2 regions of the Paenarthrobacter sp. OM7 genome follow, and region 2 is predicted to be linked to the other one. Evidence: riboswitches for the same ligand, from Rfam matches in the RefSeq annotation. Region 2 holds a riboswitch; the other holds the start of a gene.

Region 1 (7,657 bases), 1.6 Mb from region 2:
CATTCGCCCAGATTACCGGGGCGGCCGGAGTTCAGCAGAAATCGATCAGGCGGCGGATTCCGGCAACAGGAACGGGTCCCAGTCCGGCGCAGGTTTCTCGAGTTCTTTGATCTGCCACATGGTTCCCTGGGGCACTCCAGGCGTGAAACGGAGTTTCCAACCCATTTCAGCCAGCGTGTGGTCGCTCTTGGCGTTGTTGCATTTCAGACACGCCGCGACCAGGTTTTCCCAGGAATCCGCGCCGCCCCTGGATTTGGGGTGGACGTGGTCTATGGTGTGGGCTGTTTTCCCGCAGTAGGCGCAGCGATGGCCGTCGCGGCGAAGGACCCCGCGTCGGCTCACGGCGGTAATCCTGTTGTACCGGGGACGGATGTAGCGGTTAAGGAGGATCACGGAGGGGCGTCCGAGAATCTCCTGTGGCCCGACGACAGGCTCGTCGCCTTCGGCCACTACGCTAGCTTTCCCAGTCAACACAAGGACCAGCGCCCGGCGGAATGTTATTACCGCCAGCGGTTCATATCCAGCATTCAGAACGAGTGTGCGCATGCACGTACCTCTTCACGGCCGCACCCGTCAGGGGCACGAGGGCCGGCTGCCCTCTGCTTGTACGGGCTGTGGATCGACAAGATAAGGGTAAGCACTCATATGCCGTATCAACGAATTTTTCCGTCGTTTCCCGTGCAGTGTCGCCAAGAGTTCATGCGAGGTTAAGAGGCGTGGAGCCGAATCCGTCCCTTAAAAGCAGAACACCCCGCCGGCCTGAGCCTGCGGGGTGTTGCTGTCAAAACCAAAGGCTGGATCAGCCGTTCACGCGGATGAAAACCGGGCCGGAGCCTACGTTGACGCTGAACAGTGCCGTGGTGGATCCGTTCCATCCACCGTGGACTGCCTGGCCGTTGCCGACGTATACAGCGATGTGGGCCTGTCCGGCCAGACCGCCGTTGGCGTAGTAGGCGAGGTCGCCCGGCTTCGCTTCCGCTGCGCTGACCGTGCGGCCGAGGGAGAGGTAGCCGGCCGGCCAGTCGTGGAAGTTGATGCCAACAGCTGCCAGGGAGTTGGTTACCAGCATGGTGCAGTCCTGGGTGACGCCGAGCTGCGCATAGGCGGCAGCGGCAATTGCAGCACCCAAGCCACTTGCAGCGGCCGGAGCCTTTGCCTCAGGAGCCGCGGTGTTGACGGCCAGTGTGGCGTTGCCAGCAGTTGCCGTGCTTTCTGCTGCCTTCTTGGTTTCTGCCTTCGCAGGAGCCTTCTTCTCTACGGGGGCCGGAGCCTGCACCGTGGTGACCACGGGGCGCTCGTAGGAGATGGCAACGGTGGAGTCCGCAGCGATGGTGGCCTGGACTACCGACTGGACGTCAAGGGTGGACGTCGCGGTGGACTCACGGTCCACGGTGGTGTCGGCCGCGTTGGCAGCAACACTGCCGGTCAGGACCAGGCCTGAAGCTGCGGCAATAACAGCCGCCTGGCGGCCGACGCCGCCGGCGTTTTCACTGACGGCCTTGGCGATCACGGCAAGCGAGCTGGTCTTGGGGGCCTCAGCGCGATGCCGTGCAACCTTGGATGCACTGGTCATGGTTTTCTCTTTTCGTATCCGCGTGCAGTTGGGGTACACGCGGCTCATTGGCGCGCCAGCACTTGGGGGCATGCTGGCGAACCCCGAACCGGATTGTTTCTAGCGGAGGGTAAAGAAGGAGGACGTGCCCGTGGAGGCAGCCGAGTGCAGGAGCGTGCCCTGTCCCGGGTTCAATGCGCTGATCATCATGCCGTTGCCAACGTAGATGCCTACGTGTGCTCCACCGTTCTGCATGACCAGGTCACCGGGGACAGGAGTGCTGGTGGGCTTCATGGCCGTCCAGGCGTTGACGCGCGGGATGCTGATGCCGGCCTGGGCGTAGACCCACTGGGTGAAGCCGGAGCAGTCCCATCCGTTGGGCGTGGTGCCGCCCCAAACGTAAGGGTGGCCGATTCCGGTGTAGGCGATCGCGGCGAGGCCGGAAGCGGCGGCGCTGGAAGCAGCATCCTTGGCTTCGGACGACTTCGCAGTCACGGCGCCTGCGGTGGCCTGGTTGCCGTTGGCCGCGGTGCGCTGGGTGGTCTGCGAAGCGCGCTGCACAACCTTGGGAGCTTCCTTGGTGGCCACTACGGGGCTCTCGAAGGAAACGGTGGCGGTGGGCTCTGCGGTGACTACCGCAGTGGTGACCATCTGCTGGGTGCTGGAGGCTTCCGACTTGGAAACGTCGGTGTCCGCTGCCTGGGCCGGCAGACCGACACTGAGGACGAGGCCTGAGGCTGCTGCCAGTACGACGGCCTGACGGCCAACGGTACCGGCGTTGGATGAAACAGCCTTGGAAAGCGTGTTCAAGGGGTTCGTACGAACCGATTCGGCGCGGTGGCGCGCAGGGGTAGTGCGTGATGACACGAAGGTAGCCTCTCCCAATGCCTGCGAGGTGAGCTGTCGGATTCGGATGGGAGTCATCCGGCCACGCTGCTTCAAGGAAGCTTTGCGACTTAACCCCAAGGCCTTCTTGCGAAGACCAGAAGTGGTTCCCCCGCCCCTGCCAGACGATTTATGCGAACGGACCTCGAGTGGTGGCAGAGCTAGGCAATCCACTCAAGTGCACCGGCCCCCTAAAAAGCCGATGCGCTTTGTACGGTACAACAGTTGAACGCGAATGTCACATTCAGGTCACGGGGTGTGTCACGAATGCGAGAGACAACCATCAACTGGACTTAGAGCCAGCCCATGGGGTCAACAACTTCACCGTTGACCTGTACTTCAAAGTGGAGGTGGCAGCCGGTGGAGGCGCCCGTGGTGCCGCTCAGCGCTACAGTGTCGCCGCGGCTGACCGTCTGGCCTACTTTGACGGTGAAGGACGACAAGTGGTTGTACGTGGTCTCAAGGCCGTTGCCGTGGTCTACCACCACGCGGTTCCCTCCGCCGTACTCGTGCCATCCGGCAAAGGTGACCTTGCCACTGGCCGCGGCATGGACGGCGGTGCCGCACTGGGCCACGAAGTCCTGGCCGCGGTGGAAGTCACCGGCACCACCTGTGAGGGGGCTGATGCGGTAGCCGAACGGGGAAGCCGTGGTCAGGGTGTCCAGGGGGCTGGCCATGGTGCCCGTGGACGAGGCACGCTGGATGCTGTCGGCGGACTGCGCACTGAGCAGCTGCTTCAGCTTGCCGTCGGGGTCGGCGGCGGTAGCTACCGCAGCACGGCTGAAGTCGATCTTGGCTGATGCAGCGGCGGAAACCTCGGGCTGGCTGCCCCCGGTGACGGCCAGGGCCGACTCGGTCTGACCGGATTCCGAGGTTGCCATGACCGGGCTGGTGGCCGGCAGACCGACAGTCAGGGCAAGTCCGGTGGCGGCAAGCGCAACTCCGGCCTTTTGCCCTACACCACTGGCTGCGGCGAAATCGGCAACCTGGCGCAACGGGCTCTTGCGGCGACGCACCTGGCGTTCGGTGTCGCGTGGCCGGATCTCCGATACGACGCGGGCTGGCCGCAGCTCAGCAGCGGGGCCGGACGCGCGGCGGCGGCCCCTGACGTTCTGCGTTGTCAAACTCTGTTCCTCTCTAAAAAGCCTGCGAAGTTAGCTGTCGGATTCGGGTCAGAGAGTTCAAAGACCCGGTCCGCACGAAGCGCTCACGGCACACAGGTATCCCAAGAGGGACTTGCGTAATGGGCACTTCTGCTGCGGACTTCACCCCAAGGCTGCTTCTTTAGACAGCCGCTTGTGGTTCCCCCGCCTCTGCCAGTGGTGGATGGCACACCTGTTCCGCTGGCAGAGCTCGGCTCCGGAACAGGTAACGCTTTGGTATCAGCGCTAGTAGATAACTATAGGCGATTAAGGCTCGCAGTAATAAATTCGTTATCAACAGGAACAGGCGTGGCGCGGCTGCCCCTTATCACTAATCCTGAAAAACTGCAGGTCACACGCGCGCTTGGAGCTCAAAAGTGAGATATGACACCGGGTGAAGGGAAGGGTGCCTCAGCCGACGGAGACGAAGACGTGCGCCGCCACCTCGGGCGGAAGTTCCAGTGCACCCTCAATGCCGGGGACCCGGACTGAAATGTACTCGCCTACACGCTCCAGCGAGACGGCCGCGCCGGGGCGGATACCACCCTCATCCAGCTGGGTAAGGAGTTCAGGCTCAACCTGGATGGGCTCCGCAAGGCGGGTAACTGCCACCCGGGAATCCGGTGCATAGCCGTCCATGGCCTGCAGGAGGTTGACGTCGAGGCGGGGAAACGGCTGGCTGGCAAGGCCACCGAGGGCTTCAAGGCCCGGGATGGGGTTGCCATATGGGGATTCGGTGGGGTGCTCCAGGAGTTCGTACAGCCGGCGCTCCACGCGCTCGCTCATCACGTGTTCCCAGCGGCAGGCTTCGTCATGGACATAGGCCCAGTCCAAGCCAATGACATCAGCCAGGAGACGCTCGGCGAGGCGGTGCTTTCGCATCACCTCGGTGGCGCGTTTCCGCCCCGCTTCGGTCAGTTCCAGGTGACGGTCATTGGAAACAATCACCAAGCCATCGCGCTCCATGCGTCCGATGGTCTGGGAAACAGTGGGTCCGGAGTGCCGCAGCCGCTCGGCGATGCGGGCCCTGAGAGCCACAATGTTCTCTTCTTCAAGCTCCAAAATGGTCCGAAGATACATCTCAGTGGTATCGATCAGATCCGTCATCCAGCTCAGCTCTCCTCGAACGCAGTTCCTTGCGTAATCTCCACCGTACCGCGTCCCTTGCCGGGTGGGCGGTGTACACCGCCGCCCCATGAACGCCAACCACCAGCCTAGCTTATTTGGAATTACTCTGGATAATTCCGGTCGCATATGGTGGGCCTGCGTTCCACGTGGCGGACTATGACGGCCACAGGTTCCTGCCTCCGCGCCGGGTCAGGCAGAATTGGGGTGTCGAAGGGGCAGCTGATGCCACCTGCCACGACCCATCTCTAGCCGATACCCATTGGAGCCACACGTGAGCGACAACAGCATCACCATTCCCGCCGATCTGCTGCCCAAGGACGGACGCTTCGGCGCAGGACCGTCCAAGGTCCGTCCGGAACAGATCGAGGCCCTGTCTGCCGCGTCGTCCACCATCCTTGGCACGTCCCACCGCCAAGCTCCGGTCAAGAACCTTGTGGGTTCGGTCCGGGAGGGCCTCAGCCAGTTCTTCCGTGCACCCGAAGGATACGAAGTTGTCCTCGGCGTCGGCGGTTCCACGGCATTCTGGGATGTCGCCGCATTCGGCCTGGTAGAGAAGAAAGCACAGCACCTCTCCTTCGGTGAATTCGGTTCGAAATTCGCTGCTGCCACCAACAAGGCGCCGTTCCTTGATGCTTCCTCCATCATCAAGTCCGAACCCGGCACCCGCCCGGTGGCACAGGCCGAAGCCGGCGTTGACGTCTACGCCTGGCCCCAGAATGAAACGTCAACCGGCGTGGCTGCCCCCGTCAAGCGCGTCGAGGGGGCTGACGAAGGCGCCCTCGTCCTGGTGGACGCCACGTCTGCTGCCGGCGGGCTGGATGTCGACGTCTCAGAGTCTGACGTCTACTACTTCGCACCGCAGAAGAACTTCGCCTCCGATGGTGGTCTCTGGCTGGGCCTCTTCTCCCCCGCCGCACTGGAGCGTGCGGCACGGATCAAGGCGAGCGACCGCTGGATCCCGGACTTCCTGGACCTGCAGACGGCTATCGACAACTCCAAGCTGAACCAGACGTACAACACGCCTTCCCTGTCCACGTTGGTCACCCTGGACGCCCAGGTGCAGTGGCTCAACAGCAACGGTGGCCTGGATTTCGCCAGCAAGCGCACGGCGGACTCCGCCAACCGCATCTACTCCTGGGCCGAGGCCTCGGAGTACGCGACGCCGTTCGTCACCAACGCCGAAGACCGCTCCAACGTCATCGCTACCATCGACTTCGACGACTCCATTGATGCCGCAGCCATCGCCAAGGTCCTGCGCGCCAACGGTGTGGTGGACACCGAGCCGTACCGCAAGCTTGGCCGCAACCAGCTGCGCATCGCGACGTTTGTCGCCATTGAACCGGACGACGTTTCCGCCCTGCTTGCCAGCATCGACTACGTGGTTGGCGAACTGAAGAAGTAGCACCACAGGCTGTCAGTCGGCGTCGTTCGGAATGTTCCGGACGGCGCCGCTGCCGTTTAACACCACGGCCCTCGAGGGCCTGACTAACGAACCGGCCCCGGGCCGCCGTCGTCGTCCTCGTCGGTGACCGGGCGGGCCAGCAACGACTCCACCCGGAAATGGCGCAGGCCACGGGCACGGCGGTCGAAACGCAGCCGCAGCTGCTTTGCCCGGATGATCCAGGCCAAGCCCACGACGGCGGCGCTGACGCCGGCCAACGCTGCAACGCCCACGGCCCACCGCGGCCCGCCAACATTGGCCACCCACCCCACCAGCGGCGCCCCGATGGGAGTGCCACCCATGAAGATGGCCATGTACAAGGACATGACCCGCCCGCGCATGACAGCTTCGGTGGTGGACTGCACGTAGCCGTTGGCGCTGGTGATCAGTGTCAGGGCGAACAGGCCACAGGGAACCAGGGCCAGTCCGAAGAGCATGGCGTTGGGGGCCAGTGCCGCCAACGCGCTGGCGACGCCGAATCCCCCGGCGGCAATGAAGATCAGCCGCAGGCGGGGCCGACCGCGTCGGGCAGCCAGCAGGGCACCCGTCACGGATCCGATGGCCATGACCGAATTCAGCAGTCCAAAAGCGCCGGCGTCCATCCCGAACTGGGTGCCCACCATCGCGGCAATGAAGAGGGGAAAGTTGAGCCCAAAGGTGCCCACAATGAAGACGGCTGCCAGGACCACCTGGATGTCGGGTCTGTTGCGGACGTAGCGCAGGCCCTCGCGGATCCGCCCTTTGCCCGCCGCAGCCCGGGGCTGGACCCGGAGCGAGGACGCCGGAATGAGCTTCAGCGCCCAGAGCATGGCAACAAAGGACACAGTGTTGATAAGGAACACCCAGCCGGGCCCCACCACCACCGTCAGCACGCCGGAGACGGCCGGTCCGATCATCCGGGCCACATTGAAGGAGGCACTGTTGAGGGCAACGGCGTTGGGCAGGTATTCGTCGGTAACCAGCTCGGAGACGAAAGTCTGGCGGACGGGAGCGTCCAGGGCCGTCACGATGCCCAGCAGCAACGCGAAGACATAGACGTGCCAAAGTTCAGCCACCCCCAGCAACACCAGGATGCCCAGGCCCGTACTCAGGAGCGCCATGGCTACCAAGGTGATAAGGAGCAGTTTCCGCCGGCTGTAGCGGTCGGCCAACAGCCCGGCCCAGGGGGCAAGGAACAGCTGCGGACCCAGTTGGAGGGCCAAGGTAATACCCATGGCTCCGGCGTCGTGCGCGGTCAGGTGGTCAAAGACCAACCAGTCCTGCGCGGTACGTTGCATCCACGTGCCGATGTTGGAGATCAGGGCACCGAAAAACCAGATGCGGTAGTTGAGGATTCCGAGTGACCTAAAGGTGGACATCAGCGTCCGCCCCTACTTTGGTCACCCCGGGTTTCCGCAATGCTTATTCAGCCCCGGCTTCGTCGTGGTCATCGTCAGGATCGTCGGACTCGTCCGCGTCGTCGGCATCCTCAGCGGGCTCAGTCGCCTCGTCTTCGTCCGCCTGCACGGA
Region 2 (7,657 bases):
AACCAACAAGCAGGAACAGAGGATTCAGTGCAGAATTTCCAAGGAGTAGGGGTAAGCCCTGGCCGCATCATTGGTTCCGTCCGCCAGATGCCCAAGCCGGTGAGCGAACCGCCGTCGGGAGAACGGTTGGCTGCGGACGTTGCCCCGGAAGACGCAGTCGCAGGCTTGAAGGCTGCCGCGCAGTCCGTCCATGACGAGCTCAAGGGACGTGCGGAGAGCGCTTCGGGCGACGGCAAGGCCGTGCTCGAAGCCACCGCCCTCATGGCCAAGGACACCATGCTCCTGAAGTCGGCGGCGAAGCTGATCAACGCCGGCTCCTCTGCTGAGCGTGCCATCTGGGAAGCCGGCGCGTCCGTCTCCGAGATGCTGCACAACCTGGGCGGCTACATGGCCGAACGCGCAACTGACGTCCTGGATGTGCGCGCCCGCATCGTGGCTGAACTCCGCGGCGTGCCCGCACCCGGCATTCCCGCTTCGGACACGCCCTTCATCCTGGTGGCCGAGGACCTCGCGCCGGCAGACACCGCAACACTGAATCCCGCGGTGGTGCAGGCGCTGGTGACCTCAGGTGGAGGACCGCAGTCCCACACGGCCATCATCGCGCGCTCGCTCGGCCTGCCTGCAGTGGTCGCGGCTCACGGCGTTGACGACATCGCCGACGGAACCGAGATCTACGTCGATGGTGCGGCCGGCTTCGTGGCGGCTTCGCCCTCTGACGAGCACCGGGCTTCTGCCATCGCATGGGCCGAAACGTCAGCCACCCTCGCCGAATTCGACGGAAACGGCACGACGGCGGACGGGCACTTGGTGCCGCTCCTCGCCAACGTTGGTGGAGCCAAGGATGCCGTGGCGGCCGCCGCTTTGGGCGCCCAGGGCGTTGGCCTGTTCCGTACCGAGTTCTGCTTCCTGGAACGTGACACCGAGCCCTCCGTGGACGAGCAAGCCGCAGCGTACAAGGCCGTTTTTGACGCGTTCCCGGGCAAGAAAGTTGTCCTCCGCACGCTCGACGCCGGCGCCGACAAGCCCCTGCCGTTCCTCACGGACGCCACCGAACCCAACCCTGCGCTGGGTGTCCGCGGCTACCGTACCGACTTCACCACGCCGGGGGTCCTGGAGCGCCAGCTTGAAGCCATCGCCCGGGCTGCCTCCGATTCCGATGCTGATGTGTGGGTCATGGCACCCATGATCTCCACGGCTGCTGAAGCCGGACGCTTCGCTTCACTGTGTGCAGCTGCGGGAATCCGGACGCCCGGTGTCATGGTGGAAGTTCCCTCTGCCGCCCTGACCGCTGCCACCGTGCTGCGCGAGGTGGGGTTTGCTTCCCTGGGCACCAACGACCTCACCCAGTACGCCATGGCCGCCGACCGCCAGCTCGGCCCCCTCGCCGAACTCAATACCCCTTGGCAGCCCGCCGTACTGCGGCTCGTGCAGCTCACCGTGGAAGGCGCGGCGCAGGAAAGCTCGGGCCGTGAAGGTGACGCCAAACCCGTGGGTGTTTGTGGTGAAGCAGCTGCCGACCCGGCCCTCGCCGTCGTTCTTACCGGGCTGGGTGTCACCACACTGTCCATGACCGCCCGGTCGCTGGCCGCCGTCGGGACAGTCCTGAAGACCGTGACCCTGGAGCAGGCGCAGGAACTCGCCCGCCTGGCCCTTTCCGCGCCCAGCGCCACCGAGGCCCGCGACTGGGTCCGCGCCAAGCTCCCCGTGCTCGAAGAGCTCGGCCTCTAATTTTCACTTCCGACCTTAGGAGAAACCATGCCCGAACGCACAGCCACCATCGCCAGCCGCTCCGGCCTCCACGCCCGCCCCGCCGCGCTGTTCGCCGAGGCCGCAGGCGAGCAGCCGGTTGAGGTCACCATCGCCATGCAGGGTGCCCCTGCCGATGACGCGCTCGACGCCGCCAGCATCCTTTCGCTCATGACGCTCGGCGCCGCGAAGGGCGACGTCGTGGTACTTCGGGCGCAGGGTGACGGTGCCGACGCTGCGCTGGACGCACTGGTGAAGCTGCTGGAGACGGACCTGGACGCGGAGTAGTTTTAGCTGGATTGTCACGGTTAGATGGTTTGCTGCGTGTTGGACGGCAGGAGTCGCCCAACGCGCAGCGAACCATCGAAATGGGTAGCGCTTTCAAACGCACTGCTCACGCTAGGCTTCTGCCATGGCATTGATAGCTCCCCGCGTCACCGCAGGACTCCCCGCCGACGACGCCCGGAATCTGGCGCGCTCCCTCCAGGACAGCGACGACATCACCGTGTTCGTGGACGGCACAGTCCACCGCCTGCCTGATGAGGCGAGGGATGCCGTCGTCGACCTCCTCGCAAGGCTGGGCCGCGGGGAAACCGTGACGGTCAGCAGCGTGGAGGAAATGCTTACCACCTCGCAGGCCGCCGAGCTCGCCGGGATCTCGCACACCTATCTGCGCAATATGACCGACCGCGGCGAGATCCCCGTGGAATACCGCGGAACACATCGTCGGATCCGGCAAGCTGCCATCATCGCTTGGCTGGAATCCCAGAAGAAGAAACAGGCTGCCGCGGCGGAGGGCCAAGCCGGCGAAAGTGACGCCGACGCCGACTCATAGGGTCGACAGTGATAAGGATCAAGCAACGATCCCAGCCAACAGGCGGGCACCCCTTAAAGCCGGGGTTACGCTTGATCGGTGGGCAATTTCAAAGGGTGGCATATCGTGGCCGGGTTGGCCGCAATGGCCCTTGCCGCACCCTTGGGCTCTGCCATGGGATTGAACTTTGTGGCAACCTTCATGTTCGCGTGCACAGTGTTCGTGGCCGTTGCGATGTGGACGGAATCAAAAATTGCACGACGCCGGGACGCGGCTGAGGCGTCCGCCGCCGCCGAATCGGCACGCCCGGCAGGCGACCCCAACGAATCCGATGACGCCACAAGGTCAGACGACGCCACAAGGGAGTAGGCATGGGGTTCAATAGCGGTATGGCTTCGACTTCCCCCTCCGTTGTGTGGCCCGTGGTGCATGAGGAACGTCGCGCCCTGATCCGGGACCTTGAACCACTTCAGCCCTCCCAATGGAGGACCCCGTCACTGTGCCCTGGCTGGGACGTCCATGATGTCCTGGCGCACGTGATCGACAGCGCCAAAACCACGCGCCTTAATTTCATTCGACGGATGATTGCCTCCCGGCTGAACTTTGACCGCGACAACGACGTAGGTGTTGAGCGCGAAAGGACCCCTGACCCGGCTACGACCCTGAGTCAGTTGAAAGCCGTGCTCTCCCGGACATCCGGGCCGCCTGCAGGCCTGGGGACCCGGCTGGTGGAGGCGTTCGTCCACGGCGAGGACATCCGCCGTCCGCTGGGGATGCGCCGCGACTACCCCGCCGCGCACGTGGCCACTGCCCTGCACTATCAGGTGCGGACCAGCACCAAGATGGGCGGAGGCAAGGAGGTGGCAGGAGGCTGGCGCCTGGTGGCCACCGATGCATCCTTCGATCACGGGGATGGCCCTGCTGTGGAAGGGCCGGCCATTGCCCTGCTGCTGGCGGTGTCCGGCCGACCAATAGCAGAGGACGAGCTGAGTGGCCCCGGGGCTCCGGTGTTCTTGCGGCGGACACCATCATGAGGGCGCGGAGCAGGCCGGCAGCAATGCTGTCTGCAGACGTAGAAGTTCTGGGATTGAAGGGGCGGATCCTGTGGGCTGAGGGCACGCCTGAGCCTGCCGCTGTCCCCGCTGCCGGCTCTGAGGCCGATCCCACCGGGCCCGTCTATGTCCTGGTTCACGGCATCGGAGTCTCACACCGCTATTTGGCCCGGCTGCACACAGTCCTTGCAGCGAGCGCACCCACCTATTCCTTGGACCTCCCGGGGTTTGGAGGGACTCCAAAGCCTGATCGACAGCTTTCGGTGGAGGACTACGGCGCCTTCATTGCGGAGGCCCTCGCTTCCCGCGGCATCGGTTCGTACGTTTTGGTGGGCCATTCGATGGGTGCGCAGTTTGTTATCGAGGCGGCTTTGCATTCACCGGATCGGGTCCGCCAGGTGGTGCTGATGGGGCCAGTGGTTGATTCGCGGCACAAAAACGTGAGGCGCCAGTCCGTGGCTCTTCTCCTTGACGGGATGCTCCGCGAAAGCCCCTCCTCCAATTTGATCGTCACGTCGGACTATCTCCGCTGCGGTCCGCGCTGGTACCTTACTGAACTGCCGGTGATGATGACGTACCCCACCGAGAAACGCTTGGCTGGTATCAAGGTCCCTGTGCTGGTCCTAAGGGGAAGCCGCGACAACGTGGCCGGCCCGGACTGGTCGCTTCGGCTTTCGAGGGCCGTTGACCAGGGGCGCTTGGTGGAGATCCCCGGCGTCGGGCATGTAGCGCAACACATGCGGCCCCAGGCCGTGGCGGACGCCATCCGGAGTTTCGTTGCAGCGACAGCGCTTCACGGCCAGGCGCCTTGATGAGTCCACGCGTCCCGGCTAGGCTGGCGAAGCCATCGCATTAGTAAGTTTGCTTACGAAAGGGCCGATCGTGAACACTGGAGATAACAAGGACGAGCAAGGCTTCGGCGCAACCGGCGCCACTGGCCCCTACGGTGCCGCAACGCCCCCGGCCACCACCAAGGATGACGTCAACGCCGACCCCGAATTGCGCCAGGACGAAGAAGAGGACCCCGCCGCATCCTCCAACCCCGATCCCCTCGACGGAAACGTCACGGGCTTGGAACCCGGCGGAGGAGTGCCTCCGGGAGAAACCCCGCCGGCCGAGGGCAGCATGAGCAGCGACCAAGGACACGAGGAGTAAGCAACTGCGGGCGCCAAGCTACGGCAGCCCCAGGAGCTCCCCAAGATCATAATCCGCCGGCTCTTCCAACTGGGAGTAAGTGCAGCTCTCCGGCGTTCGGTCCGGCCGCCACCGCCTGAACTGCGTGGTGTGCCGGAACCGCTCGCCCTCCATGTAGTCGTAGGCCACCTCGATGACCAGCTCGGGACGCAGGGGCACAAACGAGAAATCCTTGCCCGCGCTCCACCGGCTTTGGGCACCGGGAATCCTGGAACCGCCGGCTCCGTCGCCCTGGCTGGCCCACTCACCCCAGGGATGCTCGCCCAGTTCAACCTGATACGGCTCGAGCTCAGCTACCAGGCTTTCCCTGCGGGCCATGGGGAAGGAGGCCACCACCCCCACATGCTGGAGCCGGCCGGCGTCGTTATAAAGACCCAACAGCATGGACCCCACAACTTTCGCGGTCTTGTGCCAGCGGAAGCCGGCCACCACGCAGTCCGCAGTGCGCTCGTGCTTGGTCTTGAACATCACGCGCTTGTTGGGCAAATACGTCCCATCCAGGGGCTTGGACAGCACACCGTCCAGGCCTGCGCCTTCCAACTGCACGAACCATTCCTTTGCACGCTCAAGGTCCGTGACTGCAGGGGTGACGTAAACGGGCGGCTCCGCCTTGGCGAGCGCATGTTCCAGGATGGCCCGACGCTCCGAAAAGGGAGTGCCCATCAGGTCGTCATCGCCGAGGGCAAGGATATCGAACGCGATCATGGACGCCGGAGTCTTCTCGGCGAGCATCCGGACCCGGCTGTCCGCGGGGTGGATCCGCTGCTGCAGCACCTCGAACTCCAGCCGGTTGCCCTCGATCAGGACAATCTCGCCGTCGATCACGCATTTGTCCGGAAGGTTCTTCCGCAGCGCCTCCACCAGTTCGGGAAAGTAGCGGGTCATGGGTTTCTCGTTGCGACTGCCCAGAATGATCTCATCGCCGTCCTTGAAGACTATGGTCCGGAAGCCGTCCCACTTGGGCTCGTAGTGCCCAACATCGGGGATGGCCGGAACGGATTTGGCGAGCATGGGCGAGACGGGTGGCATCACAGGCAGGTCCATAGACAATGTCTACCTGCCGGTGCACGCGGAAGCTAGTCCCAGGCGATGGATATCTTGGCCGTGGTGGCTGCCGCACCGGGAGCTCCCAGCGCCGGCCCCGAAGCCTAAGCGCCAGGACCCTCTCATCCGGGGAGGCCTACCGTCCGTTATATTAATGTGACTTTACTTTCCGGCTCATGTACCGTCGTAGGGCGACCCGTATCTCCGCTGGGCCGCTTCCGGAATGACGCCGAGCTCTGCCGCATTCCGGAATCCGCCAGACCCGCGGCAGAGGCGGGGGACCCAAAAGTTCCCGGACTTTCCCAAGTCCTTGGGGTGAAGCCGCTACGGCGGCCGGACGGCCTCGTCCGAACCCGACAGCTAACCTCGAAGGCGTTGAGAGGCAACCACCATGTCCCCAACCATGGATCAGCCGCGCCGCGCCGAGACTGAACGCGGGCGCACCAAGCCAACCGGACGCCGTCGGGCCCACCCCAGCGGATCCCCCCTCAGCGCGCAGCCAGACACTGTGGCCGCACCCGGAACGACAAGCACGACGCCGGAGGCCGCCACTGCGGCTATCCCAGCCGTCGCAACACCCACCACGCGTGCAGCCGCGCGCGCGGCCGAGCGCGCGGCCGAGCGGGAGCGTGCGGCACGGGCCGTGATCGCGCCTGAAGCACCGGCCTCGCAGCCGGCACCGGAAACGGCCGCACAGGAGGAACCCGCAACTGCGGCGATTCCCGTCGTGGAGGCAGCACAGGCTGCAGCTCCGGCCTCCACTACGCCAGGGCCTCCTACCGCGGCCATTCCCATCGTGCAGCAGGCCGCCCCGAACCACGGTTCTCAGGAACCCGACACCCCGGAGCCCGTAACTGCCGCCATTCCGGTGGTGGCCGAGTCCGCCCGCACTGAGCCACCGCGGGGCAAGTCCCCTGCCCAGGTCGCGGCGGCCGCAACGGCCTCGGCAGCACTGGCGAGCCGCAAGGACCTACGCAAACCGGCAGCTGCGCCCACGGCCGCCAAGTCGGGTTTTGGCGGCTCTTCGCCGGGCCGGGAACCCCATACGGTCCTGCGGAAAGCTGCATCCGTCAAACACATGAGCCAGCGCATGGCCGTGGTGGCCGGCGCCCTCGGGTTGGTCCTGACAGCCGGTACCCTGGGGCAGGCCCTCGAGCTGCCATTCTTCGGCCAGGAGACCCCCTCCCAGGAAGCCAGCGGCGCCGACCGGAATTCAGGCTCCGCGGCTCCCGCGCCCAGCGCCTCCTACTCAAGGGCATCATCGCCCTCCGCGTCAGCTGCTGCGACGTCGGCAGGCGGCCAACCGGCCACGGTTCCGGAGGCACCCGCACCAGGGTCGCCGTCGTCGGTTCCCACCCCGAAAGTTTCCTTGGCCGACCCCGTATGGGTCCCGTCCGCAGTGCCGTCAACCATCGCCGCGGACCCGGCCACCGCCAGCCCGATCCCCACCCAGCCGGCGCCGGCACCCAGCGAGGTGCCGTCGGACACGATCACCACGCCACCCACGACGCCGACGCCCACAACCACACCGACGGTCACACCCACGCCGGCTCCTACCCCCACGCCGACGGGGACTCCCACGCAGACCACCAAACCCAAGCCCTCGGGCAAGCCCAGTGCGGCCACCGCGCCGCAGCCCTCCGGGACGGCACTTGAAGAAATCCTTGACGCGGCAAAGGACACCCTCAAATGAGCACCCGCTTGCCACGCACCACCACGCATGTGGGATGGCACAGCCGGTACTGCAGCAGCAGCCGGACGGCCACGTTCCGGCGTCGATTGGGCCGCTGGAGCTGCCAGCGGCTGA

Evidence for each region. Region 2 has a riboswitch for cyclic di-AMP ahead of QEH68_RS19585 (hypothetical protein). Riboswitches for the same ligand answer to the same signal wherever they lie in the genome.
Region 1: linked by a shared signal. The riboswitch ahead of QEH68_RS05275 (M23 family metallopeptidase) and the one ahead of QEH68_RS19585 (hypothetical protein) in region 2 are both predicted to bind cyclic di-AMP.

The regions. Positions count from the first base shown of each region.
Region 1 covers NZ_CP123579.1:1,123,168-1,130,824, reverse strand. The annotation lists gene QEH68_RS05295 (NTP transferase domain-containing protein) at 1-3, opposite strand, end outside; gene QEH68_RS05290 (HNH endonuclease) at 46-546, opposite strand; gene QEH68_RS05285 (NlpC/P60 family protein) at 800-1,573, opposite strand; gene QEH68_RS05280 (C40 family peptidase) at 1,673-2,419, opposite strand; cyclic di-AMP (ydaO/yuaA leader) riboswitch at 2,424-2,605, opposite strand; gene QEH68_RS05275 (M23 family metallopeptidase) at 2,731-3,561, opposite strand; cyclic di-AMP (ydaO/yuaA leader) riboswitch at 3,566-3,806, opposite strand; gene QEH68_RS05270 (metal-dependent transcriptional regulator) at 3,991-4,686, opposite strand; gene serC (phosphoserine transaminase) at 4,979-6,109, shown strand; gene QEH68_RS05260 (MFS transporter) at 6,193-7,506, opposite strand; gene QEH68_RS05255 (DUF3027 domain-containing protein) at 7,550-7,657, opposite strand, start outside.
Region 2 covers NZ_CP123579.1:4,251,461-4,259,117, forward strand. The annotation lists gene ptsP (phosphoenolpyruvate--protein phosphotransferase) at 28-1,728, shown strand; gene QEH68_RS19550 (HPr family phosphocarrier protein) at 1,756-2,034, shown strand; gene QEH68_RS19555 (helix-turn-helix domain-containing protein) at 2,159-2,581, shown strand; gene QEH68_RS19560 (hypothetical protein) at 2,660-2,929, shown strand; gene QEH68_RS19565 (maleylpyruvate isomerase family mycothiol-dependent enzyme) at 2,932-3,594, shown strand; gene QEH68_RS19570 (alpha/beta hydrolase) at 3,618-4,424, shown strand; gene QEH68_RS19575 (DUF6480 family protein) at 4,495-4,767, shown strand; gene QEH68_RS19580 (ATP-dependent DNA ligase) at 4,786-5,850, opposite strand; cyclic di-AMP (ydaO/yuaA leader) riboswitch at 6,095-6,239, shown strand; gene QEH68_RS19585 (hypothetical protein) at 6,242-7,543, shown strand.